4 regions of the Gracilibacillus sp. D59 genome follow, and region 1 is predicted to be linked to each of the others. Evidence: riboswitches for the same ligand, from Rfam matches in the RefSeq annotation. Region 1 holds a riboswitch; each other region holds the start of a gene.
The links. A riboswitch is a leader RNA that binds a small molecule or an ion and turns the genes downstream of it on or off. The one in region 1 is predicted to bind cyclic di-GMP.

Region 1 (5,335 bases):
TTGTTTGCCTAATAACCTCGACTAATTGTTCACTAAACAACTGTACGTCTTTCTCTGTTTTTAAATTCACAACAGCAACAAATTCATCGCCTGCTAAACGATAAAAAGTTACAGGCTGACCTCGCTGAAATTGTTTTAACCGTTTGGCAAATACTTTTAATAATAAATCTCCACCACTATGCCCAAGCGTATCATTGACTTGTTTGAATTTATCTAAATCAATAAAAACAATCCCAAAGCGTTCCAAGTTTGCTGGTGCATCTAACATCTCTGTTACATCCTCATGAAAAGAATACCTATTTGGTAAATCAGTTAATGTATCGAAATGAGCCAAACGGTATAATTTCGACTCTGATTCTATTAATTGATTTGTCCTTGCTGTTAGTAAGTCATTCTTCTTTTTGGCATCAGTAAACATTGTTTGTAGCTGGTTTGCTACTTTTTCAATATTTTGCCCTAGCTTTGAAAATTCATCTATAGAAGTATCTCTCCAATAGAAAGTCTCCTGTCTATTCATCTTCTCTGGTAAATCACTTGTTAATTGCGTAAGTCGTATTAATGAATTGGATAATATGCGGTTAACTATCATACCAAACACTAATGCAATGAATAATACAGACAGGGCAAACATCAAATAATGAGTAAGGTCAGCAGCTAACGCTACTACTCTATTTGTGATAGGAATAATTAAAAATGCTCGCTTATTTATAAAGGTAGTTTCACCTAGATAATAGCCATGATACCAATCTGATAAAGTTTGTTGCTTAGATGGTAGCCAAATAAAACCATTAGGATGAATTTGATTAACAAAACCATCTTCAACATAATCAAGATTAGGAAGTGTGTCATTCTGATTATGCGCATAAAGCCATAATTGACCACCTTGATCCAACATATAAATACGTCTATTTGTTGTTCCAATAAATTCATCTAAAATTGATTTTATTCTAGCTTTCTCTAGTTCAGCGTCTAATTCATAATTTTGAATCTCGATAGAATCCATTTCTGCTACCTTTTGTTGTAACCGTTCTTCCAGTTGTTGATATTGAAGGTAAAACTCCTTGTACATTTCGCTCTCGAGCTCCCTACCATTAACTAAAATGATGATAAGTAATGGGAGGACAGCGGAGAAAATTAATATGTGGGAAATTACCTGGCCAAAATATAATTGATTTTTTTCCTGAAACCAGTTTTTCATCTTTGGAATGACTGGAAGATAATCGCACAACATATCAGCAACTAAAGCAGCGAACAAAGTAGCTGCTACAGTCTGAATGATCATAAAATTAGTTAAAACACTTAAATCATCCAAGAAGTCTGAGAAGAGAAAGACCAATAAGAAATAAAGAATAAAGATGATAAAGGAATAAGCAAAACTCCATGTAAATAGATCTTTTCCTTTTTTTGTATAAAATGTACCGATTATCAAAATTTCAAGTATACTAAAGAAAACCAATGAATTGCCTATATGTAAAAATTGTGTGAGTAAGCTCATACAAATTGTTAATAGAAGTGCAAAACGAAAGCCAAATAATCGGATAGATGCTAGATAAAGAACAGGCGCAAAACTTATGGTAATACCGAAAACTAATGATACAGAATATAATTGCGCAATGACAGATACAGTTAAGATCAATATAAACAATGTAATTTTTCTATTCATGACATTACGCATATCTATTCGCTCCTCACCCATATCTCGTTTTATAAAAAATATAAGAATAAAAACCTATACAAAAATGTATAGGTTTCCTGTTTTTATCTCAGGTAACCCTGCCATCGTCGCGATTTTCCACCTTAGATCTGTGGTTTTGCGTCTCTATTTTTCAATAGATTTGCCTTTTCCCATTATATAGTACTATTATATCACAAACACTGACGTAGCTTACTAGAAATATAAAACTAATTCCCTATATAATATAATAATTTCATGATAATAATCAATTCAAAGTAGAGATCAATTCAAAAAATACGAATAAACCAACAAATTCTTCGCTTTTAAAGTAAACTGCGAAATAACTTCTTAATAGATTAGCTTTTGCCATTCTGATTTATGCTAAGTGTTAGGAAACGCTACGGCAAGATACTTCGCTTTGCTTAGTGTTCTAATTATTGAAAGAAGAGAACTTATTCAATAATAAAAAGAGTAATCCTGATTAAGATTACTCTTTCACAATGGACTGTTTTCAATTGCATATACTAGCAGCAATTACTCGGGTACGTCTGTTTCGTCCTCCCAAGCAAGCATGCCACCTTCCATATTTGTTGCCTCAATTCCATTTGCTTCTAAATATTCAGTTGCTCGACCACTTCGAGCTCCTGAACGACATACCATGTAGTAATGTTCATCTTTATTAAATTCTTCTATTCGGTTAGGAATTTCTCCTAATCTTATATGTTTTGCACCAGGAATTATACCTTGTGCTACTTCATCATCTTCTCGAACATCAATTATATTTAATTTTTCACCATTTTTTAATTTTGTTGCTAATTCTGTTGCTTGAACCTCTTTCATAATAATACCTCCAAAAGTTTATTCTCATATAGCAATTTATTATTGGTTGATGAATCTCTCATTGAATAATACCATTATTGTGCTTCCTTTACTAATATTTAATATAGCTTCTAAAATTAATAACATACTGGGTACAGTTTTAAGCATTCATTTGCGCTATTTTCTTATCACAAATATGTTCAATCACACTCGGAATTTTTTCTTTTGCTATTGGTTTAGAAAACCAATAGCCTTGGAATATTTGACATCCTAAATCTTCTAATAGCTTTATCTGTTCTATTTCTTCTACCCCTTCTGTGATTACTTGCAACCCAAGTGCATGTCCCATTTCCATTATCGCCTGCACAATAGCTAAATTTTTTGGATCCTGATGAACATCTATTACGAAAGAACGATCAATTTTTAATGCACTAATTGGGAATTTTTTTAAATACGATAGCGAAGAATAACCTATTCCAAAATCATCAACTTCTATTCCAATACCTAATGCTCTTATATCTTGCAATACGTTAATAGATAACTCAATATCCTCTAATAATAAACTTTCTGTAATCTCAAAACTAATTTGGTATGTAGGGCACTTTGTTTCAGCTAGCAGCTTTTTTACTTTATTGACAAAATTCTGCTCGCTCATTTGCTTATAAGATATATTGATAGAAATATGATAATATTCCCCTTTCTGGTTCCAAGCTACAACGTCTTCAAATACTTGTTTCATGATATGAGCGCCAATTGGAACAATCCACCCACTTTCCTCCGCAATCCCTATAAATTCTCCTGGAGATACATTACCTAAGTGTTTATTATTCCAGCGAATCAAAGCTTCGAACCCTATTACCTTCTCTTGTTTGATATCTACTTGTGGTTGATAATGTACCTGCAGTTCATTTTGATCAATAGCTTGAAATAAATGCCTTTTAATGTGAAAGACACGATTAGTTTCCTCCGCGTTTCCTTGTTGAAAGAAATGATAAGATTCTGCGCCTTTACTTTTGGCCATTTGCAAGGATTCTCGTGCCTGCAAAATCATCGTGTCAGGCTTTTGCTTTTCAAAATGAACCATTCCAATATAAATCGTAGTCATAAACTCCTGCTTTTCATATTTCCAAGGATCTTTTAGACGGTGCAATAAAGCTATTATTTGTTGCTGCAATTTTTCTTTACTCTGCTTTACAATCAAGGAGAATTCATCCTCGCCACTTCTTGAGATAAACATTGGTTGAAAATGATCTGCTAATAAACCTGACATGTTTGTCATGACGAATTCCCATGCTTCCATACCATAAATCCCTTTTACTTCTTTCATTTGATCAAAATCAACAAGCATTAAATGAAAAGCATCTTGCTCATGAATCGTTTTTTCTAACACTTTCCGAAATTTATATTTATTCGGAAGATGTGTGACAGGGTCATAGTAAAGGATTTTGTCCAATGATTCCTGATATTGTTTTCGTGCTGTTATATCCCGTGAGATAAGCAATATACTAGTTTCATCATTTTCATCCGTTACTTTCCTTCCCTTTACATCCAACCAGCGTTTATTCCCCTGATAATCTGTAACTTCTAGTTCCGTAGTATCTTCAATGCTGACATGGTACAAATAATTGATAAATTGTCTAATTGTTTCATTTGTCGATGGTTCGAAAAAATCGCTAACAGATGATATATCTTTTTCACCTATTAATTGATTAATTGAAGGTGAAACATAGCTAACTTCCCTATTTTCATTGATTAAACCGATAATATCTGTTGTATTCTCAGCTATTAATCGATAGTGGTAATCATTGACCTTCATTTTCTCTTGATAATTCATGTTTTCCATTACTAATCCAATAACATAGGCATACGTCTCTAATGCTTTTATTTCTCTATCAGAAGGCATATGTACTTCATTGCGATATAAAGTAAAAACCCCTGCGACTTCATTGTAACTGGTTAGGATTGGAGTCGACCACACTGTTTTCATGTTAAAACGTCGTGCTAAATCTCGATATTTAACATTCTCAATTTGATCTAAATTATTTTTAATATTTGTTTTATTATAATAAGCCGCTTCCCCACTAATAGCTTTTCCAGGTTGAATAGGTAAATCAACTAACTCACCTATAAACGCTTGGGGCAATGAATGGGTAGCATAAGGAGTTAATTTTTCTGCCTCAGCATCTTTCCGGAATATTAAACATTGATACTCCGTTTGTTCTTCAATCATTTTACAGATCTCTTCAAAAGCGACTTTTTTATCAGATATAGTAAGTAATTTTTTTACCATATTGAATTGATTCCCAACTAAAATGGATTGATGTTTCTTTTCGGTCACATCATTTTGAATGCCGACAAAGAATGTTTGTCCCTGATTAATAATTGGCGTTATCTTTAATTCATTCCAAAAGCACTCACCATTCTTTTTATAGTTCTGAATTTCAATTTGTATTGGCTCTTCTCGACTAATCGCTTCTTTAATTTCATGACTGTTTTCCTCTCTTGTTTTGCTTCCTTGTAAAAAACGGGCATTCTTTCCGATTACTTCATCTTTTGGATAACCAGTCATTCTCTCAAATCCTTTATTCACATAAATAATCGGATTGTCTTCCTTAGCAGGATCTGTAATGACAAGGCCTGAAGATACTTGATCAAATAAATGAATAAATCGTCTGTTTTCGTTAAGGGATTCCAGTGCTTGCTTTTCAGCTTGCTTTCTAGTTTCAATTTCATCTTCATATAATTTTGTTTGTTTACGGATTAAATAAAAAAGTAATATAGCAGTTATAAGAACAAAGATAAAGCCTTTAAAAGTTTGAACTTGGAATAAAAAAAATGAAT
Region 2 (5,335 bases), on a different contig from region 1:
CTTTTCATTTCAACTGTTTTCACTCCAAATGGACCATACGTGTACACGATGGTTTCCGTTGGAGCTTCTACTTGAACCACTCTACCAAGCTTGTCCCTCGTTAGAATAGTAGTTTCCTCTTGAGGGTTAGTAACGGTTTCGACATAACCTAACTTATTATACGTGTAAGCAGTTGTGCCATTTGGGCCTTCTATCCTTTCTAGCTGTCCTTTCGGATTATAAAAGTAAGTAGTAGTTCGGCCAACAGGGTCTGTAATAGTCTCCACCTGTCCAATTGCATTATAAGTAAAACTTGTCTTTACACCCTTTCCCGCATCCTCCGTTAATGCGTTCCCTTGTGCATCATACGTAAAGGCTATACTAGTCCCGTTAGGGCGTTTCTCCAAGATGACACGTCCGAGATCATCGTAAGAATAGCTTGTTTTATGTTGGGAGGGATCAATCACTTCTTCCACTAATCCTTGATCGTTATATACCAACTTGGTTACATGATCATCCTCATCAATTATTTTCGTCATCAAACCTTTGTTATCATATTCAAAGGTCATCGAAATGCCTGTTGCATCTATTCGTTTAACGAGATTTCCTTGAGTATCATATTCAAAGGTTGTTTCTCCCCCGAGAGGATCTGTTATTTTCGTAGGCTGTTTCCATTTTTCATGATATTCATAAACAGTTTTTCCTCCACCTAAATTTACTTGCTCTGTTTGATTACCTTTTTCATCATATGCATAGCTAATTGTTCCTCGTTCTGATTGAATTTTTTCCAAATTTCCATCTGCATCATAGGTGTAATTGGTAACAGCGCCTAGCGGATTTTGCATGCTAGTTATGTTACCATCTTGATGTTCGTAAACCCAGGCGCCGTCACTGATGTCTGTGACCGTTGTTTTTCCATTGGCATAAGAAATATTGAAATAAGTTTCACCAAATAGTTCTACACTAGTTACTTGGTTTTCTGCATTGTATGAAAATTCAAATGTTTTTTTCCCTTCTGTTACTGTAACAATGCGATCTGATGAATCATATCCATATTGAATGATACGGCCATCAGCTTGTTTCACTTTCTCTAACCGACCCTGAGTATCATATGTATAATCAACGGTGCGGCCAAATGGATCTTTTATTTGAACAATGACTTGATTATTCCAGTCAATCGTGATAGTACGACCAGTAGTATCTGTAACAGTCGATACTCTTCCTTGGTTATCATACTCATAATGGAACTTGTTTCCATAACGATCTTGATATTGAATCATCTTTCCTGCTTTAGCGTCTTGTTCATCACGCCATGCAGCATAATAACCATAGTAGGTCAATTTCGTACCATTAGCATGTGTTACCACATATTCATGCTGATTCACCCGTTCTATTGACACATCTTTTTCTGACTTTTCATAGTAGCCTTTATCTAACTCATAATTAATCATGGGATCATCGTCATAGCTTGTCACATAGGCATCCTCATTTTCCATAACGAAATCGTATGTATGGACACTGCCATCTAGCCTACTTTCACCCAGGTCATAACCTGCATACATTTCTAGTTTTGAGTCCATATTAATCTGCCAGCCTTGACCTAGTTCACCTGTACTGTCATCATCTGCTAAGTAGGTTCGTTCAATCACATAATCCATACCGATCCCTGGTAAAGATAGATCGGTACTATCCAACTTTACAAACCCAGACATAACATCAACTGGATTTTCAATTGGGTAAGATCGTTCATTCGTGGTAGTGGTAGCTTCTCTTTGTTGTGGTGCAGTTGATGGTGCCATGTTTCCTTCTAGCGCAGCAGGCAATGGGGGGTGAATATTCCCTGTCGGACTTGGTATTGACATAGGGCCTTGCTCTGTGCGAGGCATAAAGTCCATGATTGAATTTGGATTCATCAAATCAGCAAGCTCATCGACATTAGATGTTGCCTGACTTTGCATGCTGTTCGGATAAATCGGTAGACTTGTAAAAATAATAAGAAATACTAATAATAAGACCAAAACTTTCTTCAGCATTTGGAAAAATTCCATACAAAACATAAGCTCCTTTTTCTCTAATTTATCTAGGAGGTTTTTCTTGTTGCAGTATACTTTTTAAACATATAAAAAGCATTCTAAGCTTATAACAACTTAGAATGCTTTCATACTTCTTCATAGCAGCCCAGCCGTCATAACATTTCACCAATGCTTTAGACCTGTGGTTTTGCGCCCTTACCTTTCGATAAGTTTGCCTAGAGGTACAAGTGATTTAATACCTACATCTATTTACTTATAACAACATGACTACAATCATACGCACCATATACATATAAGTCAATATACACATGGACAATTATATATTATAAGGTTCAAAAGTCTTTAATTATAACCGTTTATTTCCATTTGAAGGTGTGATAAACTTTTAGTTATGAGAGGGAGAAGAAGGTGTTGGAATAGACGAATAGTCTTGAAATGATTTTTTGGAAGTTTTGAGTTGGGAAAATAACCCATACCAGCATCCATGTACTATGTAAGTAACCACACCAACATTGACATGGAGGTACTGTTATGAGCAATAACAGTACCTTCTATAGTTCTAACGAAATCATTTCTCAAACTAAACCTCATGTTCCGTCGGTAAGAAAACTTGGACAAGATCAGTTATTATTTGAATTGGACTAAATGTTTCAATCGGAAAAAGGTGAAGGTGATTAACGATGAACAAAATATATGCTGTTGTCAACAAAGAGAAATATAGTACCATCTCTCTTTTATTTTTTCTTTTCCATAACCGTTTGGCATCGATAATTATAAGCAAGATAAATATAATTGATAGTACAGTAATCCACATATATAGTATCCCTTCATTCAATCTCAATTTGAGTTGGTTCAATAATTAATCCTGATCTTCGTATATTTGATGTCACTTGAATATCAAATTTAACTTTTGCTAGTATCTCATTTTGTTGATCTTTGACTTCTTTCCAAACATTAGGATAGGATCTTCGCAACTTTTGTCCAATTCCATAAATATCCGAACCCATTTCTTTTGCTAGTTCAAATTCATTTTCAATCTGCGAGGTAACTACTTCACCTATTTTCTTTTCAACCTGTTCCATCTTGTCCTTAGCCAAGAGATCTACTGGACACGTCTGATCAGAGAGATTTCCTTCTAAGAATATATTAACTTTATAAGTTAATTCCTCATTTTTTAAAATAAGCTCGTCTTCACTTTCGAAGTCAGTTGTCTGAAAAGCAAATAATTCTTCCTCATATCCAGGACAAGCCCCTTCTAAAATGAAATAATCATATGTGTTTTTTAAGAGCTCTGTACCAGCTATTTCTGGGCCATCAATATAGCCCACTACTTTATCATCTTTAAAAACTGCTACCTCTTTCACCTCGTATGCTTCTACTTCTCCTCTTATTACCTTAGGATGAATCACATCTACAGATGAATCAATTCCAGGTGTAGCGAGTGCAGTAGTAAAATCTCGTAGTTTTACTTTCCGTGCAATAATTTGTCGTTGTTCAGCAGAATCTAAAAGGTCACTCATTGCTTTAGATGGAATACTTCCAAGTTCTATTTTTTGGTTGAGTAAATCTTGTGCACTTCCTCGTGTTACCACTAAATAAGAACCAGCACGACTATCTCTATCCCGTTCAAACCACGTTATAATCGGGGCAACACCATCTCTAGCTAATTCCTCACCAAAAATGATAATCTGGAGGTGTGACCAGTATAATCGACGTGGGGACAGTCTATTCATATTTTTGATTGCACTTATTACCGTTTCACCTTGAGCCGTTACACTCCATGTTGGTAATTCTGACCCCTTATCTTCTGTTTGTGGTTTAATCACCTGAGCTGTTATTTCATACACGTCTTCATTTTCACTAACTTTATCAATTCCCACACCTATCACAACGGCAACTTCATTCAATTCTTTTTTATCCCAGCAACCACTTAAAAGTATAATACAAGTAAATAGCAAAACGAGTCTTATTATTTTCACTTTTTTTGTCTCCTATTTAAATGGTTATTATCCGCATCTGACATCCTATCTTGATTTTCACCTGCAACCTCATTCGGTCTTTCTCTCATTGCCCACCATGGCATTCTTATAAATAAGTCTCCCCAATTGTCTTTGTGAAAAGGAACAATAGGAGTTAAGTATGGTACACCAAAGGAGCGAAGTGTAGTTAAGTGGATATATATAAGAATTAACCCAAAAATTAAACCAAAAGCTCCTAGAACAGCAGACAATGCTATGAGAGCAAATCTTAACAATCTTGCTGATATTGCTAAGTTATAGGATGGTGTTGTAAAAGAACTTATTGCAGTTAGTGAAACTGTAATAACGGTTGCTTGTCCAACCAGTCCAGCTTCTACTGCCGCCTGTCCTAATACTAATCCCCCAACGATAGATACTGCTGCACCAATAGTTTTAGGCAGCCGTAGCCCCGCTTCTCTTAATATTTCAAACGTTATCTCCATAAAAAGAACCTCAACGGCTATAGCAAACGGTACCCCTTCCCGTTGTCCAGTCAAGGCAATCAGTAATGGGGTAGGAATCATTTCCTGGTGATAAGTGAGAAGTGCAACATAAAAACCTGGTAATACAATGGATAGGAAAAACGCAAATCCTCTTAGCATTTTAAGGAAACTTGCAAAATCATATCTTTGATAATAATCTTCATTTGAGGTCATAAATAATCCAATCGTAGCTGGTACCAATAAAGTACCAGGTGTACCCTCGGACAAAATAGCAATTCTTCCTTCTAATAATCCGGCAGCAATGCGATCTGGCCTTTCTGAATTAAAAATAGTTGGAAATGGTGTATAACCATTTGGATCTTCAATAATTTCTTCTAAATATAGAGAATCTAAAATTCCATCTATTTCAATTTTCTCCAACCTTTGTTTTACTTCTTCAAACATTTCTGGTTTCACGACATCCTCAATACCTAGTATTGCAACTGGTGTTTGAGATAACTCACCGATCTTTATCTCGTGAACCTTTAATTTATGGGTGTGAAGTCGTCTACGTACTAAGCCAATGTTGGTTTTTAACGATTCATTGAAGGATTCTCGTGGTCCGCGGACAACCGTTTCCACATTAGATTCAGAAACTTGACGTCTTTCCCCTCCAGCGGTATCAAGTGCAATCCCCTTTGTTTGCTTGTCTATTAAAACAAGTGAATACCCTTGTAACAAGTATGTAATGGATTCTTTTATGGAAGAAGTTACTTCTTTTTTAATCGTAGAGAAATTAATCTCCTTTATATTTTTTGCTTCATTTTGCTCTTGGTTATAGTTATCGTTTAATTCACCGATAACATATTCTTCAATAGATTCC
Region 3 (5,335 bases), on a different contig from region 1:
CAGTTTGTAATGAAGCTCAAGCTCTTGTAAAAAGGAATTAAATCTATCAATATAATGATTCCAACCTTGAATTACCTTATCCATTGATTGATGGATTTGAGTTTCACTATCGTCTCCCATTAAAGCACCAACACCAGCCCCAGCAAAAGGGATGCCAACTAACAATCCAAGTAGTGAAGCACCACCTTTAATAATGGATTTTCCCTGCTGATCACTTTTAACACGATCCATAACGATTGCATGCTGACCAATTTTATCTGTATATTTCTTTAAAGCATTTGTCAGGTTATTAATATGAAGTAATATTCCTTGTTGCAACCCATTGAAAAAAGGAGAAGGGTATTGATAGCGTAGAAAAATTTCTCCATATTCACCCTCAGACATTGCTCGTATAAATTGTATGTAGTCTGATTCCAGTTCATCAAAGCTTAATGCTGTTTGCAAATCCTTTGATACTTTCCCTGGATCGGTATAATCAAAAAAGTTACGAATGTATCGCTGTTGATCTTCTGTTGTTGGTTTGTCTGGAAAAGAGTCTTCCAATCTACTTAAGGATTCGTATCGATGGCGAAGCTGGTCCCATACACGATTCATTGCATTTTCTGTAACGTGGTCGACATATGCAATTACTTCCTCCCAGCAGGGTTGGGACAAACGTGACTTTAAATCACTTACAATCAAGTCATATTCTTTTGCTGGGTCTTTGAAATAGTTTTCTAGTTTTGAAACTGCCATCTTATAAGAACTCCAGTACGTCAAGTGCGTCTGATCCGTCCATCGCAGTCCCTAAATCAGCACTAGAGATTTGTGATGATACAGCTTCAATTTCACTGAAATGGTTTTGTAAGTCAAATCCACTTGTATAACTTTCGCTATCAACAAAAGAGGAATCTATATGAACCTGAGATTCACCTATCACACTGTTTTCGGAAGTGCTAAACATAGTACCACCACTTGGAGCAACAAAATCAACCCCATCTCCAGTGAAATTAGGTTGTAATGTACCTATATGCTCTCCATTTTGGTAGTAATTTTCTTGTCCGAAAATCGAAGAACGGCTTGTAATGTCATTGTCAATCCCAGTAAAGTCAAAAGTAGTGCCACCTTCAACATTCTCTCTTACATGTGCTGTTTCTCCATTTGCAAAATGGAATGTTTCACCACCGGCAGCATTAGGCATCGTTTCCAAAATAGGATTACCATTAATGTCAACGAAAGAACTGCCACCGAAGAAATTCTCCTTTACATAATACGTCTCAGACATTGGTGCAATAGACGTATCATTTTGAAATAAATCATTCATAAAATCAGAACCATAATTCAATATAATCACCTACTAATAAAAATAGTAAAAAAGACATATGATTATTATATCAAATATCTTAAAATAAAGAAATTTTAATGTGCGGGTAGGAAAGGGAAAACTTTTTAATGGCAAAAATTTTATTTACCCCGGCTTATATAATTAAAAGTGCGCAATAAAGCGAGTATGCGCACTTTTTTTTGTGATTATTTTTTTACGATACTTCTCAATATTTTCTTTCCTTCAGGGGTTAAATAAACTTTATTATCCTCCAGTAATTGCTTGGCCATACCTGCCGTCATTGGTTTTGCTTGTTTTGCCAACGTTTTTCCTCCTTTCTGTTACATGTCATTATATGTACAAGTTAACCTACTTGTAAGAGCAAGCTACACTAAGGTAAATGTGGATTTTATCAAAAGAAGTCAGGGGTCACTTGTTTCTTTTAAAATAGTTTCTTCTTTAAGGTCATATAAAACTGTTTACTAATACTAGAACGTTCATCATATTTATTTTTTTTAACTTTTTATATTTTAATTTTTTATAGAAAAAATTTTGTTCTCCCCCCTTTTTCAATACAAGTCTTTCGTATAGATAGTTGAAAAAGGAGAAAGGCAAAACTGTTAAAAAACAGTGACGCAAAGCTATAGGGGCTAATGTGAAGGGTCACAAAGCCAGCCAGCTACCAAGAGATAATGATAGTGAATGGGGGTGAAGCGTTGAAACAAGTGTTGATAGTATCCTGTTTGTTCTTTTTAATGGCATGTGGTCAAGGGGAGAGTGCCACGGATCTTGGGGAGAATACCGGACAAGCAGAAAAGCAAGATGTACTGTATGAAAATGATGTTTTCCAAATCGGTGGAGTAGATGGTTGGTCAGTTGAGGAAGAAGCCACCGCTGAGCAAGAGCAGAACATCGTTTTTTCAAACGGGACAACAAGGGTAATTGTTTCGTCGGTAAGTAAAGAACAAACGGTGGATCTATTAAAAAAGAACGTTCTATCTTCTTTTTCTAAAAAAGCGGAATTAATAGAAGAGGATGAGAATTACTTAGCTGTTCAAACAAATAGAAATGAAAATATACGTGGGGATATATATTTTCATCAAGGTTCGAAACATAATGTGATTTTTACTTTCATGACTCCTGAACAGCATTATCAAGAAAATAAAAAGCAAATAAATGCATTCAATGAGAGTATTCAAATATTTTAGATGGAGGGAATAGCTGATATGAAGCTAAAAACATGGTTATCGGCAGCAACAATTAGTGTATTAGTTGTAGGAAATACTGCATATGCAAATGAAGTAGAGGAAACGATTACCCCAGATGAGGAATTATATGATACTGCTCTATTAATTGAAGAAACAGAGCTGGAACTGACAGAAGACCAAACCGAAAGAGCGCTATTATTAGACGAGTTTGTGAGTGACCGTTTGAATGAAATAGAAACTTTAATTGACGAAGGTAATATTGAAGAAGCTGAACAATTAATCGAACAATATGAAGAATATTTAGATCGATTAGAAGGTGAATTAGAAGCTGCAGAGGAAGAGCAGGAAGAATCAGAAGAAGAAGCAAATGAAGATGATGACGAAGTAGAAGAAGTGGAATTACCTGATTCAGAAGAAGCGGATGATGAAAACGAAGACTCCGATCAAGAAGAGAAAGAGGAAAGCACGGAGGATCGAGATGAAGCAGAAGATGAATTAAGAGATAATGCCAAACAACGTACTATCAAACTTCAAGCTTTATTAGAGCGCGATGATTTACCAGAACAAGCAAAAGCAGGTATTGCTAAAGCACTTGAGAATCAAAAGCGTGCTGAAGAAAATTATCTTCGAGCAAAATCAAAAAATGAAGATGAAGAAGACGTAGATCAACCGGAAAATGAAGATATCGTTGAGGAACAAGAAGATGATGAATCAGAAGAAGCAGAAGAAACTAAATTAGCAGAAGAAGTACAGGAACAAGCTATTAAAAAAGCCGAAGCAGAACAACGAAAATTAGAAAAAGCTGAAGAAAAGGCAGAGGAAAAAGCTGAACAAGCACAAGAGAAAGCAGAAGAAAAAGCTGAAAGAGCGGAAGAAAAAGCGGAAAAAGCACAAAAGAAATTAGAAGAGAAACACAAAAAAGCAGAAGAGGCACAAAAAAGAGCTGAAGAAGCAGAAAAAGAAGAAGAGAAAGAAGAACAAGAAGTAGAAGAGCAAGAAGATGATGATGAACCTGAAGATGATTCTAAGGCAGAGTCGGAAGAAGATGACGAGAATGATAGATCAGAAAAAGAAAAAGGAAAGGAAAGATAAAGATATTATCGATTTTTTTCGACAAAATTCCAAAAATATCTTTACCCTTAACTATTTATAGCTTACATTAAATATAGAAATGCTTTATCCTTTGACATCTATTAATATCTTTGAGGATAAAGCTTTCTTTTTTGGTGCTCATGAAATAGTGGATAAGGGAGAGGGGCAGGATGAAGCAAGAAGACATCGAGCATTCCATCACGGAGATACAAAAAGGGAATGAATTAGTTCGAGAACAGCTGATTCAATATTATCAACCATATATATTGAGTGTGGTAGGAAAAGTATGTAAAAAGTTTACAACATGGAATGATGACGAGGCGAGTATTGGCTTAATCGCCTTTAACCGTGCAATTGACACGTATGATCCTGGAAAAGGGAGAACTTTTCTTAATTATGTCTATTTAATTATTCATCGAGAATTGATCGATTTTTTTAGAAAAGAAAATCAATATCAAGATCTAATTAAGAATGGTGAAAAACTTCTCGAAACAAATCATGTGCAAGAATCGGTAAAACAATATCAACAAGAAGAACGGATTAGCAATATAGCGGAAGAAATTATTGATTTAAATGATCAATTGTCATGCTTTTATATACGTTTCGAGGAATTAGAATCATATAGTCCAAAACAGAAGCGAACAAGAAAAAAAGTGCTACAAATAGCTGAAGATTTTATTCAAAGAGAAACACTGGTAGAACAATTATTTCGACGTAAGCAATTTCCGGTTAAGGATTTTGTAACACTAACTAAATATCGTGTCAAAACCATCGAAAAATACCGAAAATATATTATCGCAATTATTATTATTTTATTACATCCTGAATGGAAGAATTTACAATCGTTTATAAGTGATAAAGTAAGGGGGGAGAAGTAGTGAAGCAAAAAATCAAAGGTGTGGTCATGGAGGTTCAGCAACATCAGATTGTATTGATGTGTGATGATGGTACTTTTCGTAATGTTCCTCGTGAAAAACATGACATGCCAGTTATTGGTGAGTATGTGACGTACCGAATAAAAAAAGCCCCTTTACTTCAATGGAATAGAAAAATGGTACTACCCGTTGTATCTTTAGCAGCAATTTTATTGTTTATCGTTATGAATGGATCTTTTTTCCAACCGAATCAACAAGCATATCTACTTGCGATTGATATCAATCCAAGTATTGAAATATCATTAGATGAAGATTTCAATGTGCTCGATATAGTTGCGTTAAATGACGATGCAAACCGTGTGATTCAAGACTTGGACATGGAAGGCCAAAAAATCGATAAGGCAATTAATGAAATTGTTGTACAATTAAAAGAAAAGCAATACTTATCGAAGGACACGTCTGCCATTGTTACCACGACATTGATCGATTTGCAGGAGAAGGATAAGACGGAATCAAAAAAATTGCTTTTAGTAGAAGAAATTTTCCATCATTCTTTTGCCCAAAATCAAGTTGGTGGGGAAATTGAGGTTTATGCCGAAAATGAACAATACTATCAAGAAGCAAAAAACGTTTCTCTGTCCGTTAATTCATATCGTTTGTACCAGCAAATGACGGAAAACAAAGCGGAAGTTGATATCGAAGAGGTTAAAAACAAGACGATAAAAGAACTCCGTCAAATGGTTGAAAAAGCAGCTGAAAAATCTGGTGAAACAAGAAATGATCAGCAAGAAAACCTGAGTTCATCAAAAAATAAAGAGGAAGCACCAGAGAAAAATAAAAACAGATCATCTCAAGCA
Region 4 (5,335 bases), on a different contig from region 1:
AATGTGTTACCATTATTGCTGTTTTACCTGCGTTACGGATCTTCTTTGTAAATAAGTCCATCACTGCTGTTTCCGTTTCTTCATCAAGAGCTGAAGTAGGTTCGTCCAGCAAATATACTTCAACATTCATCAGAAGCACACGTCCGAATGCTAATCTCTGTTGTTCACCACCTGATAATTTATCAGCTTTTTCATCTAAATTTTTAGTCACATGTAACTCTTTTAATAATTTGGTAAGCTCCCAGTCTTCTACTTCTTCTTTATCTGCAAAGTGCAGGCCTATTAAAAGGTTATCACGAACCGTCCCATCAAAAACAACAGGGTCCTGCCCAAGCATTACGACTTCTCTTCTTAATTGAACTGGGTCTAAATCTGTGATCGGTTCATCTTTATATGTAATGCTTCCTTGGTCAGGAGTAAGCATACTGTTAAACATCTTTAATAATGTTGATTTTCCGCTTCCGCTTTCTCCAAATAAACAGTAAACTTTACCTGACTCAATGTCTAATTTCCTCACGGTTAAAATATCTTTAAAAACCAATTGATTGATCGAAAACATTCTGTTCCCTCCAAATACTTGGTCTATTATTTGTATCTGTCTACAAATAAATAGTATAAAAAAGAGCAGACACCCATTGTATCTGCTCTCATCCTTTAGCGAAAGTCTCGCTTATCTTCCATTTTTCTAGAAACGAAAACATAAGCAATGGTTGCAACTACTGTTAATAATGTATAAAATAATGTATTTTTCATTCGACTTCCTCCTCTATTATAGTTCTATTAAAATGGACGAAATTTACCCTTTTTCAGTACAAGTGTTGGTCCACCTAATAAGAACAGATAACGGTCATCAATCACATTTTTCATCACTTTTGCCTGCATTCCATATATTTTATTGCCATCAAATACAGTACCCATTGCATCACTTCCGCCTAAAGATGCAACCGTTCCTTTATCATCAAATTTAAATTCCTGTAATGTACCTCCGTAAATCATGGTCTTAATATTATGTGCACAAACATCTGCTTCTTGTATAGCAATTTGCGCAGTCGGAGGGTATGGTTTGCCAGTTTCGTTATTCATAACCCATGCACAATCACCTAAAATAAACACTTCGTCATGGCCTGGAGCACGTAATGTTGCATCCACATTAACTTTACCCTTAGTTAATTCAAAACCAGATTCTCCAACAATACGATTAGCTTGTACACCACCAGTCCAGACAATAGTACCTGCTGTAATTTCCTCTTCATCTTCACCGACGATAACTGAATCAGCTTTCACTTCTTTTATCATAGTTCCGAGCTTAAATTCTATACCGCGATATTCTAGAGATTCTTTCGCATAACTTAATAATTCTTCATTAAATCCAGGTAAAATCGTTGACATTGCTTCAACATCAATAATTTTCACATCTTGACGTGGAATATCATATTTTTTACATAATAGCGGAATACGTTCTGCTAATTCACCCAAAAATTCAATGCCGGTGAAACCTGCACCACCAACGACAATTGTTAGCATACTTGGGTCTGGATTTGTCTCATTACGATAACGAGCAAACTGATACTCAATGTGATCTCGAATCATGCGACTCGTATCAACACTTTGAATGGAAAAAGCATGCTCTTCCATTCCAGGAATACCAAATGTGGCCTTTTCAAAACCTAAACCTATGACTAAATAATCGTAGCTTATTTCACCGTTTTCTAGTTGGACTGTTTTGTCTTCTTTATTGATTTTTATAACCGTATCATGCACAAAATTTACTCGACGAGTATTAATGACATCTGAAATCATGATTCGAGAACGATTGACATCAATTGTTCCTGCAGCAACTTCATGTAACCATGTTGTTTGATAATGATAATTGTGTTTGTTAACTAATGTAATCTCAACTTCTTCTTGTGAAAATTGTTGAGTTAATCGCTTAGTTGTCATCATTCCTGCATAGCCTGCACCAAGTACAACTATTTTAGGTTTGTTTCCTATCATCGAATCCTTCCCTTCCTGTTTTAGACCCATAATAAACTACGATAGTTTTCACCTTTTTTACAATTTGTATGTATCATATCAATCGCTGTCAGTATATCAAAATTAAATTCCCTCGTCTAATAAAGTGAGACTTCCATCACAGGGTTTTATGGACAATTTGCGCTATAATAAACTATACCCCAATTTGAGACAATAACACATTAATTATATCGTGGAAGTGGTTAACCATCGATGCGGAATAAATCTCTCGATAATTCGTTTAGTTTCTCGATGTTAGACATCCTCGTCTATACATTCATAGTTTTAAACAAAAAGAAAAAACCCACTTTTAGGTAGGGTTTTATTCGTTGTATTACACATTGGATTTACATTCATTCTTTTTTAGGAATTCACGCACTTCTTCTATCGTATAACCACTCTCTTTCGCTTTTGCCATCAAGTAAATCCATTCATAATCAACGTTTATTTTTGTTGGCATAAACGTATTCCCCTCCTAAAATACACTACAGTATTTCAGGCAGCTCAGCCATCCGAAAACTTATGTATTATTATACGGATCTGTAACTTTGCGTCCCTACCTCTCAATAGGTTTGCCTTTTTCTGATCATTTCTGTACAACATATAACTTCAAAAAATAAGGATATGATTTTATCTATGGTTACCTTGTTATCATACCATTCCTATCATTACACTTCCATTACAATTACATTTTAGGTATCAAAACTGGATTTAAAACCGAAGTGTTCCAAAAGTTCTCTGTATTGTAATTCTTTTTGCTTTTCACCTATGTTCTGATACCAGTCTACAAGAAACTCTGCCATTCCGGCCCAAATTCGTTCTAGTTGATGATAAATTTGTTGAAAATAATCTTCATAAAGACCAGGGAAAAAATTATCTGAAGCAATTTTTAGACATTCCTCATATATCTCAACTTTTTCGATTCCCTTTGACAATTTTAAACCATTCTCAAGTTTTTGCCGATATACTAAATAATCAGTATTAATAGTACCACTGATTACTACATGCTCTCTTTCTGTAACAACTATTGGTTCATCTTGACTTATCTGAGCAGGCTCAAGTATTTTCTTTAAATGATGTAAAGAGACCCTCAATTGATTTTTAGCTTTAGTTAAAGATAAATTAGGCCAAAAAGCATCGCAAAGCTCATCTCTTGTAACCGATTTCTGTAAAATTAAATAAGTAAAAATTACTTTTGCTTTTCTTTTACCCCAACCTTGAACAATAGCCAGACCATTTATAATAACTTCAAAACGGTGTAACATAAGAACGGAAATGTGATTTACACGCTTATCCAGTCGTTCAATTTGTGCTTCTAATTCTCTCTCCATTTCAAATTTTAACTCAGATAGATATTTGTATTTAACCTTATTTTTAATACTTTTCTGTTGAATAAACTGATGTATCCATTTCGCCACGATAGATGGTTGATCCAATTGAACGACAAAAGATGCATCAGGTACGGTTAAAAACCTTGCAGAAGGCACAGCGTTTAATGTCGCACTAAATAGTTCTGGAGGGTAAACAGGGTCTTCTGAACCAACTAAAAGCAATAACGGCTTATTCATCGCTTGCAATTGCTTCCGTGCCATTTCAATATGACTTGTATTAAACAATTCAAAATAGACTTCTTTGTTAACTTTACGATATCCTTCTCTTAATATACTTTTATTTTCTTCCGTGGTATTATAACAAATCTGTGGAATTAATTCTTCTCCCAACACCTCTAGGCTCTTAGAATGATTACTAATTTTTTTTCGATTGGTAACTTGCTTCTCTCCCAATTTCTTAGGATAGTTAATGGGAACTGCGATTAATGTTAATGAAAGAATTTCTTCTCGATACTGATGGGCATATTGAATGGCAACAAAACCACCTAAACCTTGTCCAATTAGATGAAATTCATTAATTTGGAGGTAAGTTTTTAAATGCCTTAGATCACGGCACATACGGTCTAGTATTGGCTTCTCACCAGAATAATCACTAAGCCCATGTCCTGGTAAATCCAACAGAAGAATATCATAATCCCTTTCTAACAATGGTAAAATAGGCCCCCATGAATTAAGATGCAATCCTAATCCATGAAGCAAAACAAGTACATTTTTCTTGTTTGATTCATTTGAATGAAGCCATTTGTAATGAATCATAAACCCTTCACTATTAAGATATGATATATTATCACCCCCATCAAAGAACACCGACACATTTCATTAACTCCATATTACCTATTATCATGTATATATTCGACATTCATCTATAATATTCCTGCATGACAACTTTGTTTTAAGAAAATGGGACTAGGTATTTATTATGAAATTACAAACGTCACATACATAGTTAATCTTTTTATTGAAAAAAATTCTTTTAAATTTGCAAATAGGTGTACGCTTCGATTTTCGCTGCATAAGCTACAATATACATTTCTTTATTTTATCGTGAATGAGGTGATTTTTTGGCTCGTTATTATCGCTATCGTCTACCACCTTGGGCTCGAGAATGGATATTAATTTGTGAACGGTGCACTCCTCCAATCGTGATTTTTCAGGGGATACGAACTTTATTTATACCAACAACGTTCGATGTTTTATTGTTAGGAATTTTGATTGGTATCCTGATTGCTTTTCAATTAGAATGGATCTAGTAAGTTTCTTCAAATTGCTCTGATTTTAATGTTTCATAAATAAATTCCTGTAACTGAAATGCAAATAATAACTTACGATATTCCCGTTCAATTCTAATAGAGCATGTTACATTATTTTTATTTCTGGATGCCTGCATACTTGTTAGTACCTCTTGAATCCAATTAGATGGTGAAAGCAATTGTAAAACTAATAAAGATTTTTCATAATCCGATAAATCAATATAACGACAATAGATAGAAAACGAATCAGTTATTTTCCCCATATCACAGTCATGGAATTGAAATAAATATTGATAATATTTCACTAAATCATATGTTGGAGAAGTCATAAAAGCATCTTCCCAATTCAAAAAATACGTGTTGGTTTGTGTATTGACATAATGGGAAGGTTGTATATTTCCGTGGCATAATGAATATTTCATCTTCTCGGTTTCTTCCATTACATCCAAATAAATTTCTTGCCACCTTTCCAGTTGATTGAATGTTTGTTCTATATCCCGGTAATACATGCAAACTTGTAACTCATATGGGGACATAAAACGCTTTGCTTCAAAATATCGAACGTACTTCAACATTTGATCCCGATAGGTAGCTAACTCTTGCTGAAATTGTTGCGCGATAGTAGTCTTATTTTGTTTCAGTGGTGCAATCTGATGATAATCCATAGTGGCAGCGTGAAGA

Region 2: it holds a riboswitch for cyclic di-GMP, as region 1 does, so the genes downstream of both, ACTWP4_RS06100 (RHS repeat-associated core domain-containing protein) here and ACTWP4_RS19200 (diguanylate cyclase domain-containing protein) in region 1, are expected to answer to the same signal.
Region 3: it holds a riboswitch for cyclic di-GMP, as region 1 does, so the genes downstream of both, ACTWP4_RS12615 (hypothetical protein) here and ACTWP4_RS19200 (diguanylate cyclase domain-containing protein) in region 1, are expected to answer to the same signal.
Region 4: it holds a riboswitch for cyclic di-GMP, as region 1 does, so the genes downstream of both, ACTWP4_RS17600 (anti-repressor SinI family protein) here and ACTWP4_RS19200 (diguanylate cyclase domain-containing protein) in region 1, are expected to answer to the same signal.

Annotation. Positions count from the first base shown of each region.
Region 1 covers NZ_JBQQCK010000014.1:35,411-40,745, forward strand. The annotation lists gene ACTWP4_RS19200 (diguanylate cyclase domain-containing protein) at 1-1,675, opposite strand, end outside; cyclic di-GMP riboswitch class I at 1,764-1,850, opposite strand; gene ACTWP4_RS19205 (rhodanese-like domain-containing protein) at 2,210-2,515, opposite strand; gene ACTWP4_RS19210 (EAL domain-containing protein) at 2,655-5,335, opposite strand, start outside.
Region 2 covers NZ_JBQQCK010000002.1:634,659-639,993, reverse strand. The annotation lists gene ACTWP4_RS06100 (RHS repeat-associated core domain-containing protein) at 1-2,027, opposite strand, end outside; cyclic di-GMP riboswitch class I at 2,149-2,238, opposite strand; gene ACTWP4_RS06095 (Ger(x)C family spore germination protein) at 2,840-3,991, opposite strand; gene ACTWP4_RS06090 (spore germination protein) at 3,988-5,335, opposite strand, start outside.
Region 3 covers NZ_JBQQCK010000006.1:228,905-234,239, reverse strand. The annotation lists gene ACTWP4_RS12625 (SH3 domain-containing protein) at 1-735, opposite strand, end outside; gene ACTWP4_RS12620 (hypothetical protein) at 737-1,324, opposite strand; cyclic di-GMP riboswitch class I at 1,904-1,990, shown strand; gene ACTWP4_RS12615 (hypothetical protein) at 2,020-2,511, shown strand; gene ACTWP4_RS12610 (DUF5667 domain-containing protein) at 2,530-3,603, shown strand; gene sigI (RNA polymerase sigma-I factor) at 3,774-4,481, shown strand; gene ACTWP4_RS12600 (anti-sigma-I factor RsgI family protein) at 4,481-5,335, shown strand, end outside.
Region 4 covers NZ_JBQQCK010000012.1:11,680-17,014, reverse strand. The annotation lists gene ACTWP4_RS17610 (ABC transporter ATP-binding protein) at 1-559, opposite strand, end outside; gene ACTWP4_RS17605 (NAD(P)/FAD-dependent oxidoreductase) at 781-1,995, opposite strand; gene ACTWP4_RS17600 (anti-repressor SinI family protein) at 2,348-2,473, opposite strand; cyclic di-GMP riboswitch class I at 2,509-2,600, opposite strand; gene ACTWP4_RS17595 (alpha/beta fold hydrolase) at 2,706-4,217, opposite strand; gene ACTWP4_RS17590 (hypothetical protein) at 4,466-4,654, shown strand; gene ACTWP4_RS17585 (phosphotransferase) at 4,651-5,335, opposite strand, start outside.